Regions from separate parts of the Nocardioides sp. 31GB23 genome, predicted to be linked through region 1. Evidence: riboswitches for the same ligand, from Rfam matches in the RefSeq annotation. Region 1 holds a riboswitch; the other holds the start of a gene.
What was found. A riboswitch is a leader RNA that binds a small molecule or an ion and turns the genes downstream of it on or off. The one in region 1 is predicted to bind thiamine pyrophosphate.
Positions count from the first base shown of each region.

Region 1 (6,594 bases):
CAGCAGGTCGGCGACCACGGCGGCCGGCTCACGGGCGCGCATCACCGCGCCCATCACCGCCACCCCCGCGGCGCCGTGGCGCAGCGCGTCGGCGGCGTTCGTGGCGTCGATGCCGCCGAGCGCCCAGACGGGCGGCGCGCCGGGCAGCCGCGCGAGCCCCGGGTCGACCGGCGGTCCGTGGCCGGGCTTGCTCGCGCTGGCGGCGTACGGCGAGAGGGTGGCCCAGGCCGCCCCCTCGGCCCCGGCCCGGGCCAGCTCGCCCGCGTCGTGGCAGGAGCGTCCGAAGCGCCCGGTCGTCGGCGCGGGCTGGTGGGCGGCCAGGTGCAGCCCGTGGGCCTCGGGATGGGGGCGGCGGGAGGTGAGCACCGTGAGCCCCGGCACCGCCAGCAGCGTCTCGACCAGCGCGGCATGGGCGCCGGGTGCGAGGTCGTGCTCACGCACCAGCACTGCCCCGAGGCCGGCGGCCGCGCACTCGGCGACCGTGGCGCTGAGGCCGCGGCCCTTGGCGAGCTGGGCCCGGTCGGTGAGCAGCAGCAACCGGGGCAACGGCGGCGGCGGGGCGTTCACGCGATCCTCCCGGCGGTCGGGCTCGAGGCGCGGGCCACGGCCCGGCGCGGGATCCGCCCCGCGGCGCGCGCCAGCGCGCCCGCCTCGACCGCGTGGGCCAGCGCGCCGGCCATCGCCACCGGGTCCTCGGCCCGGGTGACCGCGCTCGCGGCGAGCACCGCCGCGCAACCCAGCTCGATCGCCAGGGCGGCGTCGCTGGCGGTGCCGACCCCGGCGTCGAGGACGACGGGCACGTCGACGGCAGCGACGACGGCCTCGACGGCGTACGGGTCGAGGACGCCCAGCCCGGAGCCGATCGGCGAGCCCAGCGGCATCACCGCGGCGCACCCGACGTCCTCAAGCCGACGCGCGAGCACCGGGTCGGCGGTCGTGTAGGGCAGCACGGTGAAGCCGTCGCGCACCAGCGTCGCGGCCGCGTCGAGGAGCTCGACGACGTCGGGCATCAGGCTGGTCTCGTCACCGATCACCTCGAGCTTGACCCACGACGTACCGAGGGCCTCGCGGGCCAGGCGGGCGGTCAGCACCGCCTCGCGCGCCGAGGTGCAGCCGGCGGTGTTGGGCAGCAGCCGCACGCCCGCGGTCCGCAGCAGGTCGAGGAGCCCGCCGGCCCCGGTGCTCGAGGTGCGGCGCACCGAGACCGTCACCAGCGCCGGGTCGGCGGCCTCGAGGACGGCGGGCAGGAGGGACAGGTGCGGCAGCCCGCCGGTGCCCAGGAAGAGGCGCGAGGGGAGCTCCTCCCCCGCCACCCGCAGGGCGGGCAGCCCGCTTGCCGTCACGTCGCTCATCCGCCCTGCACCGCCGTCACCACGTCGACGACGTCGCCGGCGCGCAGCCGGCGCGAGGCGTGCTCGGCGCGCGGCACCACGTCGCCGTTGACGGCAACCGCGCGGCCGTCGGGGTCGGGCACGAGGTCGCGCACCGTCTCGACGAGCGGCGCCGGCCGCCCGTTGAGCAGGATCTGCTCGGTGGGTCTCATCGGTTCTCCAGGAGTCGTCGGGGGTCGGTGGCCGGGTCGACCCGGCCGGTGTCGAGGTGGTCGGCGACCAGCTCGGCGGTCAGCGGCGCCAGCAGCACGCCGTGGCGGAAGTGGCCGGTGGCCATGACCAGCGCGGGGTCGCGGGTGGGCCCGACGAGGGGCAGCCCGTCGACGGTGCCCGGCCGGTCGCGGGCGAGCGCCTCGACCAGCTCGGCGCGGTCGAAGCCGGGCAGCAGCTCGCGGGCGGCCTCGAGCAGGGCGTGCAGCCCGCCGAGGGTGACCACCGGCGGGGCGTCGTGCTCCTCGCTGGTGGCGCCCACGACGACCTCGCCGCCCGCCCGGGGCACCACGTAGACGGCGCGGCCTCGCGCCCAGCCGCGCACCGTGCGTCCGGGCGGGTCGTCGGTGCGCGCGCGCAGCACCTCGCCGCGCACTCCGCGCACCAGCCCGGGCGGCAGGCCGGCCCTGTCGACGTACGCCGCCGGCGGGGTCGAGCCGGTGGCGAGCACCGTGACCTCGGCCCAGCCGGGCGGCCCGGGCTCGGGCTGCACGGGCACCCGCTCGAGCAGCGCGGCCAGGACCAGGCGGGGGTCGATGCTGTGGTCGTCGGGCAGCAGGGCGCCGCCCAGCACCCGTCCGGCCAGACCGGGCTCGAGGTCACGCACCCCGCGGGAGTCGAGCTCCTCGACGCGGCCACCGAGCCGGCGCACGAGCGCGGCCTGGCGGTCGACCTCCTGCAGGTCGGCGGCGTCGCGGCCGACCAGGAGCGTGCCGGTCGACGAGGTCGCCAACCCCAGCCGCGCGGCCCAGCCCGGCCACAGCGCCTGGCTGCGGCGCCCGAGGCCGAGCAGCGCCGGCTCGTCGTGCGAGACCTCGGCGGCGGGGCTCAGCATCCCGGCGGCGGCCCAGGAGGCGCCTCGGGCAGGCGCGGGGTCGACGACGCGTACGTCGTGGCCACGCCGCAGCAGCTCGTCGGCGACCGCCAGGCCCACGATCCCGGCCCCGAGCACCTCGACCCGGGCCGTGCTCCCCCGGCTCACGCGACGGCGTCGAGCAGCTCCCGGGCGGCGTGCAGCGGGTCGGGTTGTCGCCACAGGGCGCCGATGACGGCGACCCCGTGGGCGCCGGCGGCTCGCGCCTGTCGGGCCCGGGCGGCGTCGATGCCCCCGATGGCCAGCAGCGGCAGGGTGCCGGTCGCGGCGGTGATCGCCTCGAGGCCCAGTGCCGGCGGAAGGCCGGGCTTGCTCACGGTGTCGAAGACCGGGCCGAGGCCGGCGTAGTCGGCACCGTCGTCGGCGGCGCGGCGTACGTCGTCGGCGTCGCGGCAGGTCGCCCCGACCAGCAGGCGGGGCGCCAGACGGCGCGCGTCGGCGACCGGCAGGTCGAGCGCTCCCAGGTGCACCCCGTCGGCGCCGGCCGCCAGCGCCACGTCGACGCGGTCGTCGACCACGACGGTGGCACCGTGCGGGCGCACCGCCGCGACCACGCTGCGCGCGAGGCTGAGGATGTCGCGGTCGGCGAGGGGCACGACCTCGTGCTTGGCCCGCACCTGGAAACCGCGCACCCCCAGCCGGGCCAGCTCGGGCAGGACGGACAGGTCGTCGGCAGGGCCGACCAGGCAGAACAGACGTGGCAGCACCATCGCTCCTCGCTTCCTTCGCCGGCTTTACCCGGATCAGGTTCGACGGTCGGAGCGGCTCAGCTCCCTCTCAGCCCGCTGCCGCGAGCTCCCGTGGTGGACGAGACGAACCTAGCGCGGGGGTGGGCGGGGACGTCAAGGCCCTTGCCGTCGGTCTCAGGCGGCGTGGTCGATGCGGCGGGTGCCGGTGTGGTCGACGAGGTAGAGCGCGCCGTGGGGGTCGCGCCACAGGAACACGCCCGGGTAGGGCTGCTTGAGGCGCCAGTGTCCGAAGGTCTTGGCGCGGTGGTGGGTGGTGGTCATCGGCCCGTAGTTCCCGACCTCGCTCGACCCACCGACCTCCCCGGGTGCCCAGGGGTCGGTGTGGTCGACCTGCATGCTGGTGGTGGTGCAGGAGGAGTAGGGGAACACGTCGGCCGGCGAGATCACTCGCACGGCCCGCCTATGTCGCGCCGGGATCTCGTAGGCATCGACCGGCACCTGACCGAGTGGGTCGAACACCGGGCGGATCGTGAACCTCGCGTGCGGACCCAGCACCTCGCGGACCCACTCCCGGGTGACCGGGCCATGGCCCTCCACCCGCGCTATCGGCGCGACGACTCCGTTGTCGATGTCGTGGCCGTCGAGGTGGACCACCACCTCCACACGCGGTGTGAGCGTGGTCAGGTCGAGGTCCGCAGGAGCGGTGTCGGGGTGGGCGAGCATCAGCACCGCCAGCCCCCGCCGCTCGTCGGCGCACACCACCGTGGTCGCCTCGTCGGGCTGCTCCTCACCCTCTGGCTGACGCAGGGGGTCGGCGGCGTGCGGATCATCCGGGAGCTGCTCACGCAGCCGCTCCGCGAGCGCACCGATGGTGGCGTCGAGCTGGGTGATCACCGGGATCGGGGCGCGGATCAGGAACGAGGCCATCCCGTGCTCGGGCTTCCCGACGATCTTCGCGAACGTCGCCCGACGGGCACGCTCCTCCTTCTCCCGCGCCAGCTCCGGGGCCGCGGCGGCGACCTTGCCCACCACCAGCGCCTCGAACCGCGTCCACGGAATCCGCCCGTCCGCGGACTCGGCAACCTCCGCGTCGACCCACTCAGCCTCGAGCGCGGTCAGCTCACGGGTCTTGGTGACCACGAACCGGGCATAGGAGGACCGCACCTCCCCGGCCACCACCCGGGCCCACAGCACGGGGTGGCGGTGGTGCAGGTCCTGGGCGTCCGCGATCAGAGCCGCCGCCGCGTAGGTGGTGCGCCCGATCCGAGCACCGAACTCCGCAGCCGCGAACTCACTGACCGGGGCGGTGCCCTCACCGCCGTACTGCCGGGCCTTCTCCCGCCCCGGCAACACCGCCACCCCCGGGTCCAGGGTGCGGGCCGGATCGTGCAGCACCGCCCACCGGTACGCCGCCCGCAACAACCCCACCTCGGCCCGCTGCACCGTGCTCGCCAGCGCGGCAGCAGTGTCGAGGACAGCGTCCTCCGACATCTCCTCCACCACCGCCATCCCGAGCATGCACCCACTCAAGCACCAGCAACTCAATGCAGTCCCGGCCGGGAGACGCCCCGTGGATCGACCAGGACAGAGCCTCGCCACCATGGACCAACCCGGAGCTGCAGCCCTCTGCCGGACTTCGTCTACACGCTCCCTCAGGGCGGCAGAACCGGGTGCCGCGGGCGCAAGCTATGCGGCAAAGGAAGGCGTGAGCGTGCGTTGGGGAACCTCGACGCGTCACTTCAGAGCCTCCATCAGACCCGGCACGCGACACACAGAGGGGGGCCAGAAGTGGACCCCCGCTCGCCTACAGGCGCTGCGTCAGCGCTATCGGGTGAACATGAGGTCGGTTGCGAACTGAGATGCAGCGTGATTCTCATACCCCCCTTGGTCGCGGTAGGGGTAGGTGCGGCTGAGAGGCGTCATGTCCCCGGTTAGCGGGTCGATGCCATAGATGGCGTCTGGGCCTCCGCTGATGTCAGTCGGGTACACCCCGGGTGCACTCCGGTTGGCTATCTGCGGGACGTCACCGCGATGCTCGAAGTCTTCGATCACTTCGCCAGTGGCCATATCCAGCAAGGTGAAGCGGTAGACGAACCGACGCTGGTCGACGAGAGCGGACAGCAGCAGTCTGCGTCCATCGAATGTCCTGACGCCGGTGTCGCGGGACCGGTACCCCTGGGGTAGCGCGCACGTCTGCGTCCGCAATGCTGCACCGTCGGACGATATGGTCACGAGACGGACGCTCGGCACTTCGTCCTCAACGCTCTCGGCGAGGGTGAGGTGACCCTCGGGCAGCAGGAACACTCGACGCTTGCCGACGTCGACGGGCACCCGGTCCGTTTGCCTGCCGCGCTTGTCGAAGATCGTGATTCCCGGGTCTGTAGGGGACCATAGGGCCACACCCGAACTGTCCTGCGCCCAGGCGATACCGGACATCCGGGCAGGAGTGAGGTCCCTGACGTTGCCAGTTCGTAGGTCGACCACGACGTTGCGATCGTCGAAGTTCGTGACCCACCGTGATCCGTCGGGGGAGAGCGTCCCGCGACCTGCGTTGAGGTACCACGTTTCGCCGCCCAGGTCTCTGACCGTGAGGGTCCTCCATCGGTCGTCGACGCCGAGGAAGGTGACAGGGGTGTCTACGTCAGGTTCCTGCACGCCGGGATTCCCCCAGAACGCCACCATCCTTACTTGCCCTGGCGGGTCGTCGAGCAAGTTGGTGGCGCCCGCGACGATCTCGTCAGGCGGGGGCAAGACGCGAGGCAGGGCTGATGACCTCAGAGGACTCGTCTGAGAGATCTCGTTCCAAGGTGTCATGGTCACTACCCGTGGGACAGAAGGCGACCTGAGGGCGCAGTGGCTCTCACTTGTGTCGAATGCAAGCGGTCCTGGCGTCGGCACGCCGGACCTCGTCGGTGAACCGACGCCGGTGCAACCGCTCAACAAGAACAGGCAGCCGACAGCCCACGCGATGTGTCGCCGAGTCACCCCACGAGTGTGGCATCAACCTGCACTGACCGACCGTTCGCGCATCGGCAGAGTCGCATGTCAACCCCGCGTCAGTCGGCTAGAGCAGGTCGAAGTCGAACGGGCACAACAGCCCGTCGCGCCGCGCGTCCCTTCGGGGAGCCGGCGTCCGGGGTGTCTGGCGAAGCGTTGTGCCCGTTCGACTACGGGACCAGAGCCGCACCCCGGGCAGTGACACCGCGGTCGCAGCGAGCTCCGAGACGCTCGCGGTGGTGCAGCCGGTCGCCCCAGGATCAGTAGGTGCCGAGGTACTTCTTCGGCGTGCCGGGCGGGGGCAGCCGCTGCACCTGCACCGAGCCCATCACCGCGACGCCCTGCACCCGCACGACGGGCGAGTCGGGGCCGAGGTCGGCCGGCACCTTGTCCTTGCCCTGGCCGTAGTCGCCCATCACCGGCGTGCCGTCGA
Region 1 is NZ_JBDYKJ010000009.1:9,109-15,702, reverse strand. Features, by position in the region: gene ABKW28_RS04215 (thiamine phosphate synthase) at 1-567, opposite strand, end outside; gene ABKW28_RS04210 (thiazole synthase) at 564-1,352, opposite strand; gene thiS (sulfur carrier protein ThiS) at 1,349-1,543, opposite strand; gene thiO (glycine oxidase ThiO) at 1,540-2,583, opposite strand; gene ABKW28_RS04195 (thiamine phosphate synthase) at 2,580-3,140, opposite strand; TPP riboswitch at 3,178-3,287, opposite strand; gene ABKW28_RS04190 (HNH endonuclease signature motif containing protein) at 3,339-4,682, opposite strand; gene ABKW28_RS04185 (hypothetical protein) at 4,989-5,915, opposite strand; gene ABKW28_RS04180 (DUF1707 domain-containing protein) at 6,422-6,594, opposite strand, start outside.

Region 2 (6,594 bases), on a different contig from region 1:
GGCCAGCGCGACCCGCTGCCGCTCGCCGCCCGAGAGGGTCGCGGGCAGCCGGGCGGCGTACCCCTCGAGCCCGACGAGCTCGAGCAGCTCCTCGACGCGCTGCGCGGCGCCCGGTGTGCGGCGCAGGCGCAGCGCGTAGCCGACGTTGCGCCCGACGCTGAGGTGGCCGAAGAGCTGGCCGTCCTGGAACATCAGCGCGAAGCCGCGCTTGTGGGTGGGCACCCGGGCCAGGTCGTGGCCGTCCCAACGGATCGACCCGCTGCTCGGCTCGAGCCCGGCGACCGCGCGCAGCAGGGTCGACTTGCCGCAGCCCGAGGGGCCCAGCACCGCCAGCACCTGACCGTCGGGCAGGTCGAGGGAGACCCCGCGCACCGCGGGCACCCCGTCGTAGGAGACGTCGACGTCGGTCAGGGACAGCATCAGAAGGCTCCTAGAGAGGGCACGCGCAGCCGCTCGACGGCGAGCACGACGACCGCGGTAGTGGCGGCCAGCACCACCGAGGCGGCCAGGGCGGTGCCGTAGCTGAGCTCGCCGGGGCGGCCGATGAGCCGGAAGATCAGCACCGGCAGCGTGGGGTCGGAGGGGCGGGCCAGGAACGAGGTGGCGCCGAACTCGCCCAGCGAGATCGCGAACGCGAAGCCCGAGGCGGCCAGCAGCGGACGCCACACCACCGGCAGGTCGGCGGTGGCCATGGCGCGCAGCGGGCCGGCGCCCAGGGAGGCCGCGGCCTGGCGCTGCCGGTCGTCGACGCCGGCCAGCACCGGCACCAGGGTGCGCACCACCAGCGGCATCGCCACCAGCGCCTGGGCCAGCGGCACCAGCACCGGCGACTCGCGCAGGTCGAGCGGCGGGGAGTCGAGGGTGATGAAGAAGCCGAAGCCCAGGGTCACCGCCGAGACGCCCAGCGGCAGCATGAAGAGCCCGTCGAGCACCGAGCGCACCCGGCGCTCGGAGCGGCTGCGCGAGCGGCGGGTCAGCACGACGGCGATCAGCCCGCCGAGCAGCAGCGCCATCCAGGTGGCGTCGACGGCGGTGCGCAGCGAGGTGACCAGTGCCCCGGTCACCGGCACCGGGAGCGCCTGCAGCTCGGCGCCGCCGCCCAGGGCGCGGTAGTAGGCCAGCGACCACGCGCCGTCGACGCGCAGCGAGCCGACGACCAGGGTGGCGACCGGGGCCGCGACCAGCACCAGCAGCAGCGCCGTCGCCACCAGCTGGGGCACGTCGCTGCGCCGGGGCCGGTGCGGCCGCGCGGTGCTGCGCGCCAGGGTCGGGTCGGGCACGGCGCGCAGGCGACCGGCCACGACCAGCAGCGCCACCACGGCGACCAGCTGCAGCACCGACAGCGCCGCGGCGGCCTGCAGGTCGAGCAGCTCGGTGGTGAGCAGGTAGATCTCGGTCTCCACCGAGGAGTAGCGCAGCCCGCCGAGGGTGAGCACGACGCCGAAGGCGGTGGCGCAGAAGAGGAAGACGACGCTGGCCGAGGAGACCACCGCCGGGCGCAGCATCGGCCAGGTCACGGTGCGGAAGACCTGGGCCGGGGAGGCGCCCAGCGCGGCCGCGGCCTCCCCGGGTCGGGCGTCGAGGCCCTCCCAGGCGGCGCCGACGCCGCGGATCACCACGGCGACGTTGAAGAAGACCAGGCCCGCGACGATGCCGGCGGCGGTGCCGTCGAGGTCGACCCGGCCGCCGGTGAGGGCGACCACCGGGCCCGACTCCCCCAGCAGCTGGCGGAAGGCGACGCCGACCACCACGGTCGGCAGCACGAACGGCACCAGCAGCGCCGCCCGCACCGCGCGGCGACCCGGCCAGCGCAGCCGGTGCAGGGCGTACGCGGCGGGCAGCCCGAGGACCACCGCCAGCACGGTGGCCACCGCCGAGGACCACACCGTGAACCACAGCACCCGGCCGGTGCGGGCCCGGGTGAGCACCTCGAGCACCCCGCCGACGTCGAGGTCGCCGTCGGTGACGAAGCCGCGCGCGACCATGCCCGAGACGGGCAGCACGAAGAACACCCCGAGCACCGCCAGCGGCAGCCCGGCCAGCGCGACCAGGCCGAGCAGGCGGCGCGGGGTGGTCATCAGCGGCTGACCAGCTCGTTCCACTCCCGCAGCCACTCGTCGCGGTTCGCGTCGATCTCGTCGGGGTCCACCGACCAGGGGTCGGAGGGACGCTCGGTGAGGTCGGCCCACTCCGCGGGCAGCTCGGTGCCCTCGACGGCCGGGTAGACGTACATCGACGAGGGCAGCGCCTCCTGCACCGCGGGCGAGACCAGCCACTCGACGACCGTGCGGGCGCCCTCGGGGTTGTCGGCGCCGCGCAGCACGCCGGCGTACTCGACCTGCTCGTAGCAGGTGTCGAGCAGCGCCCGGGTCGTCGTGCCACCCTCGCCGTCGACGGTGAAGGCGGGCGAGGAGTCGTAGGAGGTCACGACCGGCCGGTCGCCCTTGCCACCGCCCTGGGTGAAGTCGACCTGGTAGGCGTCCTCCCAGCCCTTGACGACCTTGGCGTCGTTGTCGAGCAGGTCCTCCCAGTAGTCCTGCCAGTCGTCGCCGTACGCCGCGATCGTGGTGAGCAGGAACGCGAAGCCGGGCGAGCTGGTGGTGGCGCCGGGGGTGACGAAGAGGCCCTCGTAGGCCGGGTCGGTGAGGTCGTCGAGGGTCTCGGGCGCATCGAGGTCGCGCTCGGCGAACCAGGTGGTGTCGACGTTGACGCACACGTTGCCGGTGTCGACGGCGACCAGGGCGCCCTCGTCGTCGCCGGGCAGCGCGTTCTCCTCGACCCCGGCGGGGGTCTCGAGGTCGGTCGGCTCGAAGACGTCGGCCTCGAGGGCGCGGGAGCCGAAGGTGTTGTCGACGCCGAAGGCGACGTCGCCGATCGGGCTGTCGGTGTTGAGCACCAGCTGGCTGGTCAGCGCGCCCGCGTCGCCGCCGGCGCGCTGCTCGAGGTCGTAGCCGCTCTCGCGCTCGAAGTCCGCCACGAGCTCCTCGGGCAGGTAGAAGCTGTCGTGGGTGACGAGCACGACGGTGCCGCCCGCCTCGTCACCGCCCCCGGCCGGGTCGGAGGCCGACTCGTCGTCGCCCGTGCCGACCAGCGAGCAGCCGCTCACGGCCAGCGCCAGGACGGCGGCCACCGCGGTCCTCGTCGGGTGGATGTGCATGCGCATGCGTCGCATCTGGACTCCCTTCGCCGGTCTTAACCGGAGCAGGTTCGGAGGGTCTGCGGCGTGTCCGCACTCTCAGCACCACCCCGGCCGGGCCGGGCGGGTGCTCCCCTGTCTGTCGTCGTCGAGGGTATCCGGCGGTGTCGAGGGGCGCGGCCCCCGGTCGGCTGCCCGGTCGGCTCCGCCCGTGCAGGTGGGCGGGCGCATGGTGGGATGGGCGGCATGCCGAGCCTGCGCCACGACCTGCTGGCCCTCGTCGTGCCGCGCCTGCGCGGCGCCGGCGCGGTCACCGACCCCGCCGCCGAGCGCGCCTCGGTGGAGTCCTCCCACGCCGGGCTCGACCGCCGGCTGCCGACCCGGTCGGTCCCGGCCTTCGGGCTGCGCTTCGAGCACGAGGTCGACGACTCCGCGGGCTTCCCCGTGCACGTGCTGACCCGGCGCGGCACCTCCCCGGCCCGCACCCTGGTCTGGCTGCACGGGGGCGGGTTCGTCTCGCCCCTCGACCCCGTGCACGTCCGGTACGCCGCCCGCCTGGCCGACGCGCTCGGCGTACGCGTGCTGCTGCCCGACTACCCACTGGCCCCCGAGCACACCTGGCGCGACTCGCTCGAGCCGCTGGCCGAGCTGGTGACGCGGTGGGCCACCGGCCCCGGGCTCGGCGGCCTGCTGCTGGGCGGCGACTCCGCCGGCGGCGGGCTGGCCCTGGCGCTGGCCCAGGCGCTGCGCGAGCGGGGGCAGGTGCGCCCCGAGCGGTTGCTGCTGGTCTCGCCCTGGGTCGACCTGACCACCTCGAGCCTGGCCACCTCGTGGTTCGACCGGCGCGACCCGTGGCTGCACACCTCGTCGCTGCGGCTCTACGCGCGCTGGTGGGCCGGGGTGCCCGACGACGCGCCCGACGACCACGCCGACCTGGCCCGCACCGAGGTCTCCCCCGCGCTCGGCGAGCTCGGCGACCTGCCGCCGACGCTGGTGCTGTGCGGCACCCGCGACCTGCTGGTGCCGGCCTGCCGACGCCTCGCCGACCGCGCCGCCGATGCCGGGTGGGACCTGACCTACGTCGAGGCGCCCGGCGCGATCCACGTCTACCCGCTGCTGCCGGGCATCCCCGAGGCCGCCCGCGCCTGGGCCACCACCCTGGAGTTCCTGCGATGACCCTCGCCATCAGCGCCCAGCCCTTCGCCGCCCTCGACGCCGCGGCGGCGTACGACGTGTGGCGGCTGCGCCAGCAGGTCTTCGTCGTCGAGCAGGAGTGCGCCTACCCCGACCTCGACGGCCGCGACCCCGAGCCCGGCACCCGCCACGTGCTGCTCACCGACGACGGCGAGCTGGTCGGCTACGCGCGGGTGCTCGACGACGCCACCACCTGGCGGGTCGGGCGGGTGCTGCTGGCCCCCGCCGCCCGTGGCCGCGGGCTCGCCGACCAGCTGGTGCGCACCGCCCTCGACGTCTGCCCCGACCGCGACGTCGTGCTCGACGCCCAGTCGCCACTGACCGGCTGGTACGCCACCTTCGGCTTCATCCCCGACGGCCCGGAGTTCCTCGAGGACGGCATCCCGCACGTGCCGATGCGCCTCCCCCACGGCGCGTAGCCCGCCGCCGGGGCACCGCCGTTGGTCGAGCAGCGAGGGCCGAAGGCTCGAGCGTCGACGAGACCCCGCAACCACCCGGCGCCCGGCGAGTGGGCCGCTCGCCGGGTCTCGGCGACGCTCCTCGCTGGCGCTCGTCACTGCTCGACCAACGGGTCAGGTGGCGGTGAAGAGGACGCCCGCGTCGGTCTCCTCGCGGGCGACCCGGCCGCGGGCGTGCAGGAGCTCGAGGTGGGCCTTGGTCTCCATGGCGGCCATGCCCTGGCTGAAGACGTCGAGGCTGTCGTAGGCCTTCTCGTGGCGGGTCCAGCCGAGGTGACCGGCGACGTCGTGGCTGGTCAGGGGTCCGCCCGCCAGGGCGGCGAGGCTCTGGTCGAGCCGGTCCTCGTGGAAGGCCAGCAGCTCGTCGACGCGGGCGTGGGTCGACGGCGAGACCGGGCCGTGGGCCGGCAGCACCCGCAGGTCGGGCAGCGAGCGCACCCGGGTCAGCGAGGCCATGAAGTGGCCCAGCGGCTGGTCCATCGGGGGCACCGTGAAGCCGATCGACGGGGTGATCGTGGGCAGCACGTGGTCGCCGGCGAAGAGCAGGCCCGCGTCGGCCTCGGCGAAGACGTAGTGGCCGGGGGTGTGGCCCGGTGTGTGCACGGCGTCGAGCACCCGGGCGCCGACCGCGATGCGCTGGTCGCCGTCGAGCCAGGTGGTGGGGTACTGCCACTGCGTCAGGTCGGGGTCGTCCTCGCCGACACCGAGCCACACCTCGGCGACGTCGTGGGCGCCGGCCGAGCGCAGCACCGCCGCGAACGGGTTCTCGGTGAGGTCGCCGGCGTTGTTGAGCAGGTCGAGCGCGGGCTTCTCATCGGCCCCGAGCGCCACGTCGACGCCGAGCTCGCGGCCCAGCACGGTGGCCATCGTGAAGTGGTCGCGGTGCACGTGGGTGACCAGGAACCGCTTGATGTCGCCGAAGCCGGCCCCGATCCCCTTCAGGCACCGGTCGAGCAGCTCGCGCGCCTCGGGGATCGCCCAGCCGCCGTCGACCAGGGTCAGCCCGTCGTCGGTCTCGATCGTGTAGACGTTGATCGCCTTGAGCCCGTCCATCGGCAGCGGCAGCGGGATCCGGTGGATGCCGGGCGCGACCTCCCAGGCGCCCTCGACGGTCCAGTGCTCGCCGGAGTCGGGCGAGACAGCGTACGCCGTGGGCGTGCCGCCGCGCGGGGGCCGGCCGGGCTGCTTGTCGGGCTGCTGGTCGGGCTGGGGAGAACTGGTTGACGCGGTCACCCGACCGACCCTAGGCCCCGCCCCCGGGGCGGCTCACCCGAGGTCCGGCAGGCCGAGGTCGAGGTTCGGCTGCTGGATGCCGCCGTCGACCTCGAGCACCTTGCCGGTGACGTACTGCCCGGCGCGCGAGGCCAGGTAGAGCACCGCGGCCGCGATGTCCTCGGCCTCGCCCACGCGCCCCAGCGGCGTCTTCGTCTCGAGCTGGTCCATCATCTCGGGCTGCCCGGCGACGAACTCGAGGGCGCTGGTCATCACCGAGCCGACGTAGATGCCGTTGACGCGGATGCGCGGTGCCAGGTCGGTGGCGGCCAGGCGGGCCCAGTGCGCGAGCGCGGCCTTGGCGGTGCCGTAGGCCAGGTAGCCGCGCCCGGAGGCGCGGCCCATCATCGAGGAGATGTTGACGATGGAGCGCTGCGCGTCGTCGGGGCCCTCCAGCATCAGCGGCACCGCGGCGACACTCAGCGCGTGGGCGGTGGAGACGTTGAAGTGGAACGCCTCCTCCAGGTAGGCCACGTCGGTGTCGAGGAAGGCGTTGGGGATGGTGCCGCCGACGTTGTTGACGACCGTGTCGAG
Region 2 is NZ_JBDYKJ010000039.1:29,455-36,048, forward strand. Features, by position in the region: gene ABKW28_RS13690 (ABC transporter ATP-binding protein) at 1-420, opposite strand, end outside; gene ABKW28_RS13695 (ABC transporter permease subunit) at 420-2,078, opposite strand; gene ABKW28_RS13700 (thiamine ABC transporter substrate-binding protein) at 2,078-3,172, opposite strand; TPP riboswitch at 3,162-3,283, opposite strand; gene ABKW28_RS13705 (alpha/beta hydrolase) at 3,383-4,312, shown strand; gene ABKW28_RS13710 (GNAT family N-acetyltransferase) at 4,309-4,749, shown strand; gene ABKW28_RS13715 (MBL fold metallo-hydrolase) at 4,903-6,021, opposite strand; gene ABKW28_RS13720 (SDR family oxidoreductase) at 6,055-6,594, opposite strand, start outside.
Region 2: linked by a shared signal. The riboswitch ahead of ABKW28_RS13700 (thiamine ABC transporter substrate-binding protein) and the one ahead of ABKW28_RS04195 (thiamine phosphate synthase) in region 1 are both predicted to bind thiamine pyrophosphate.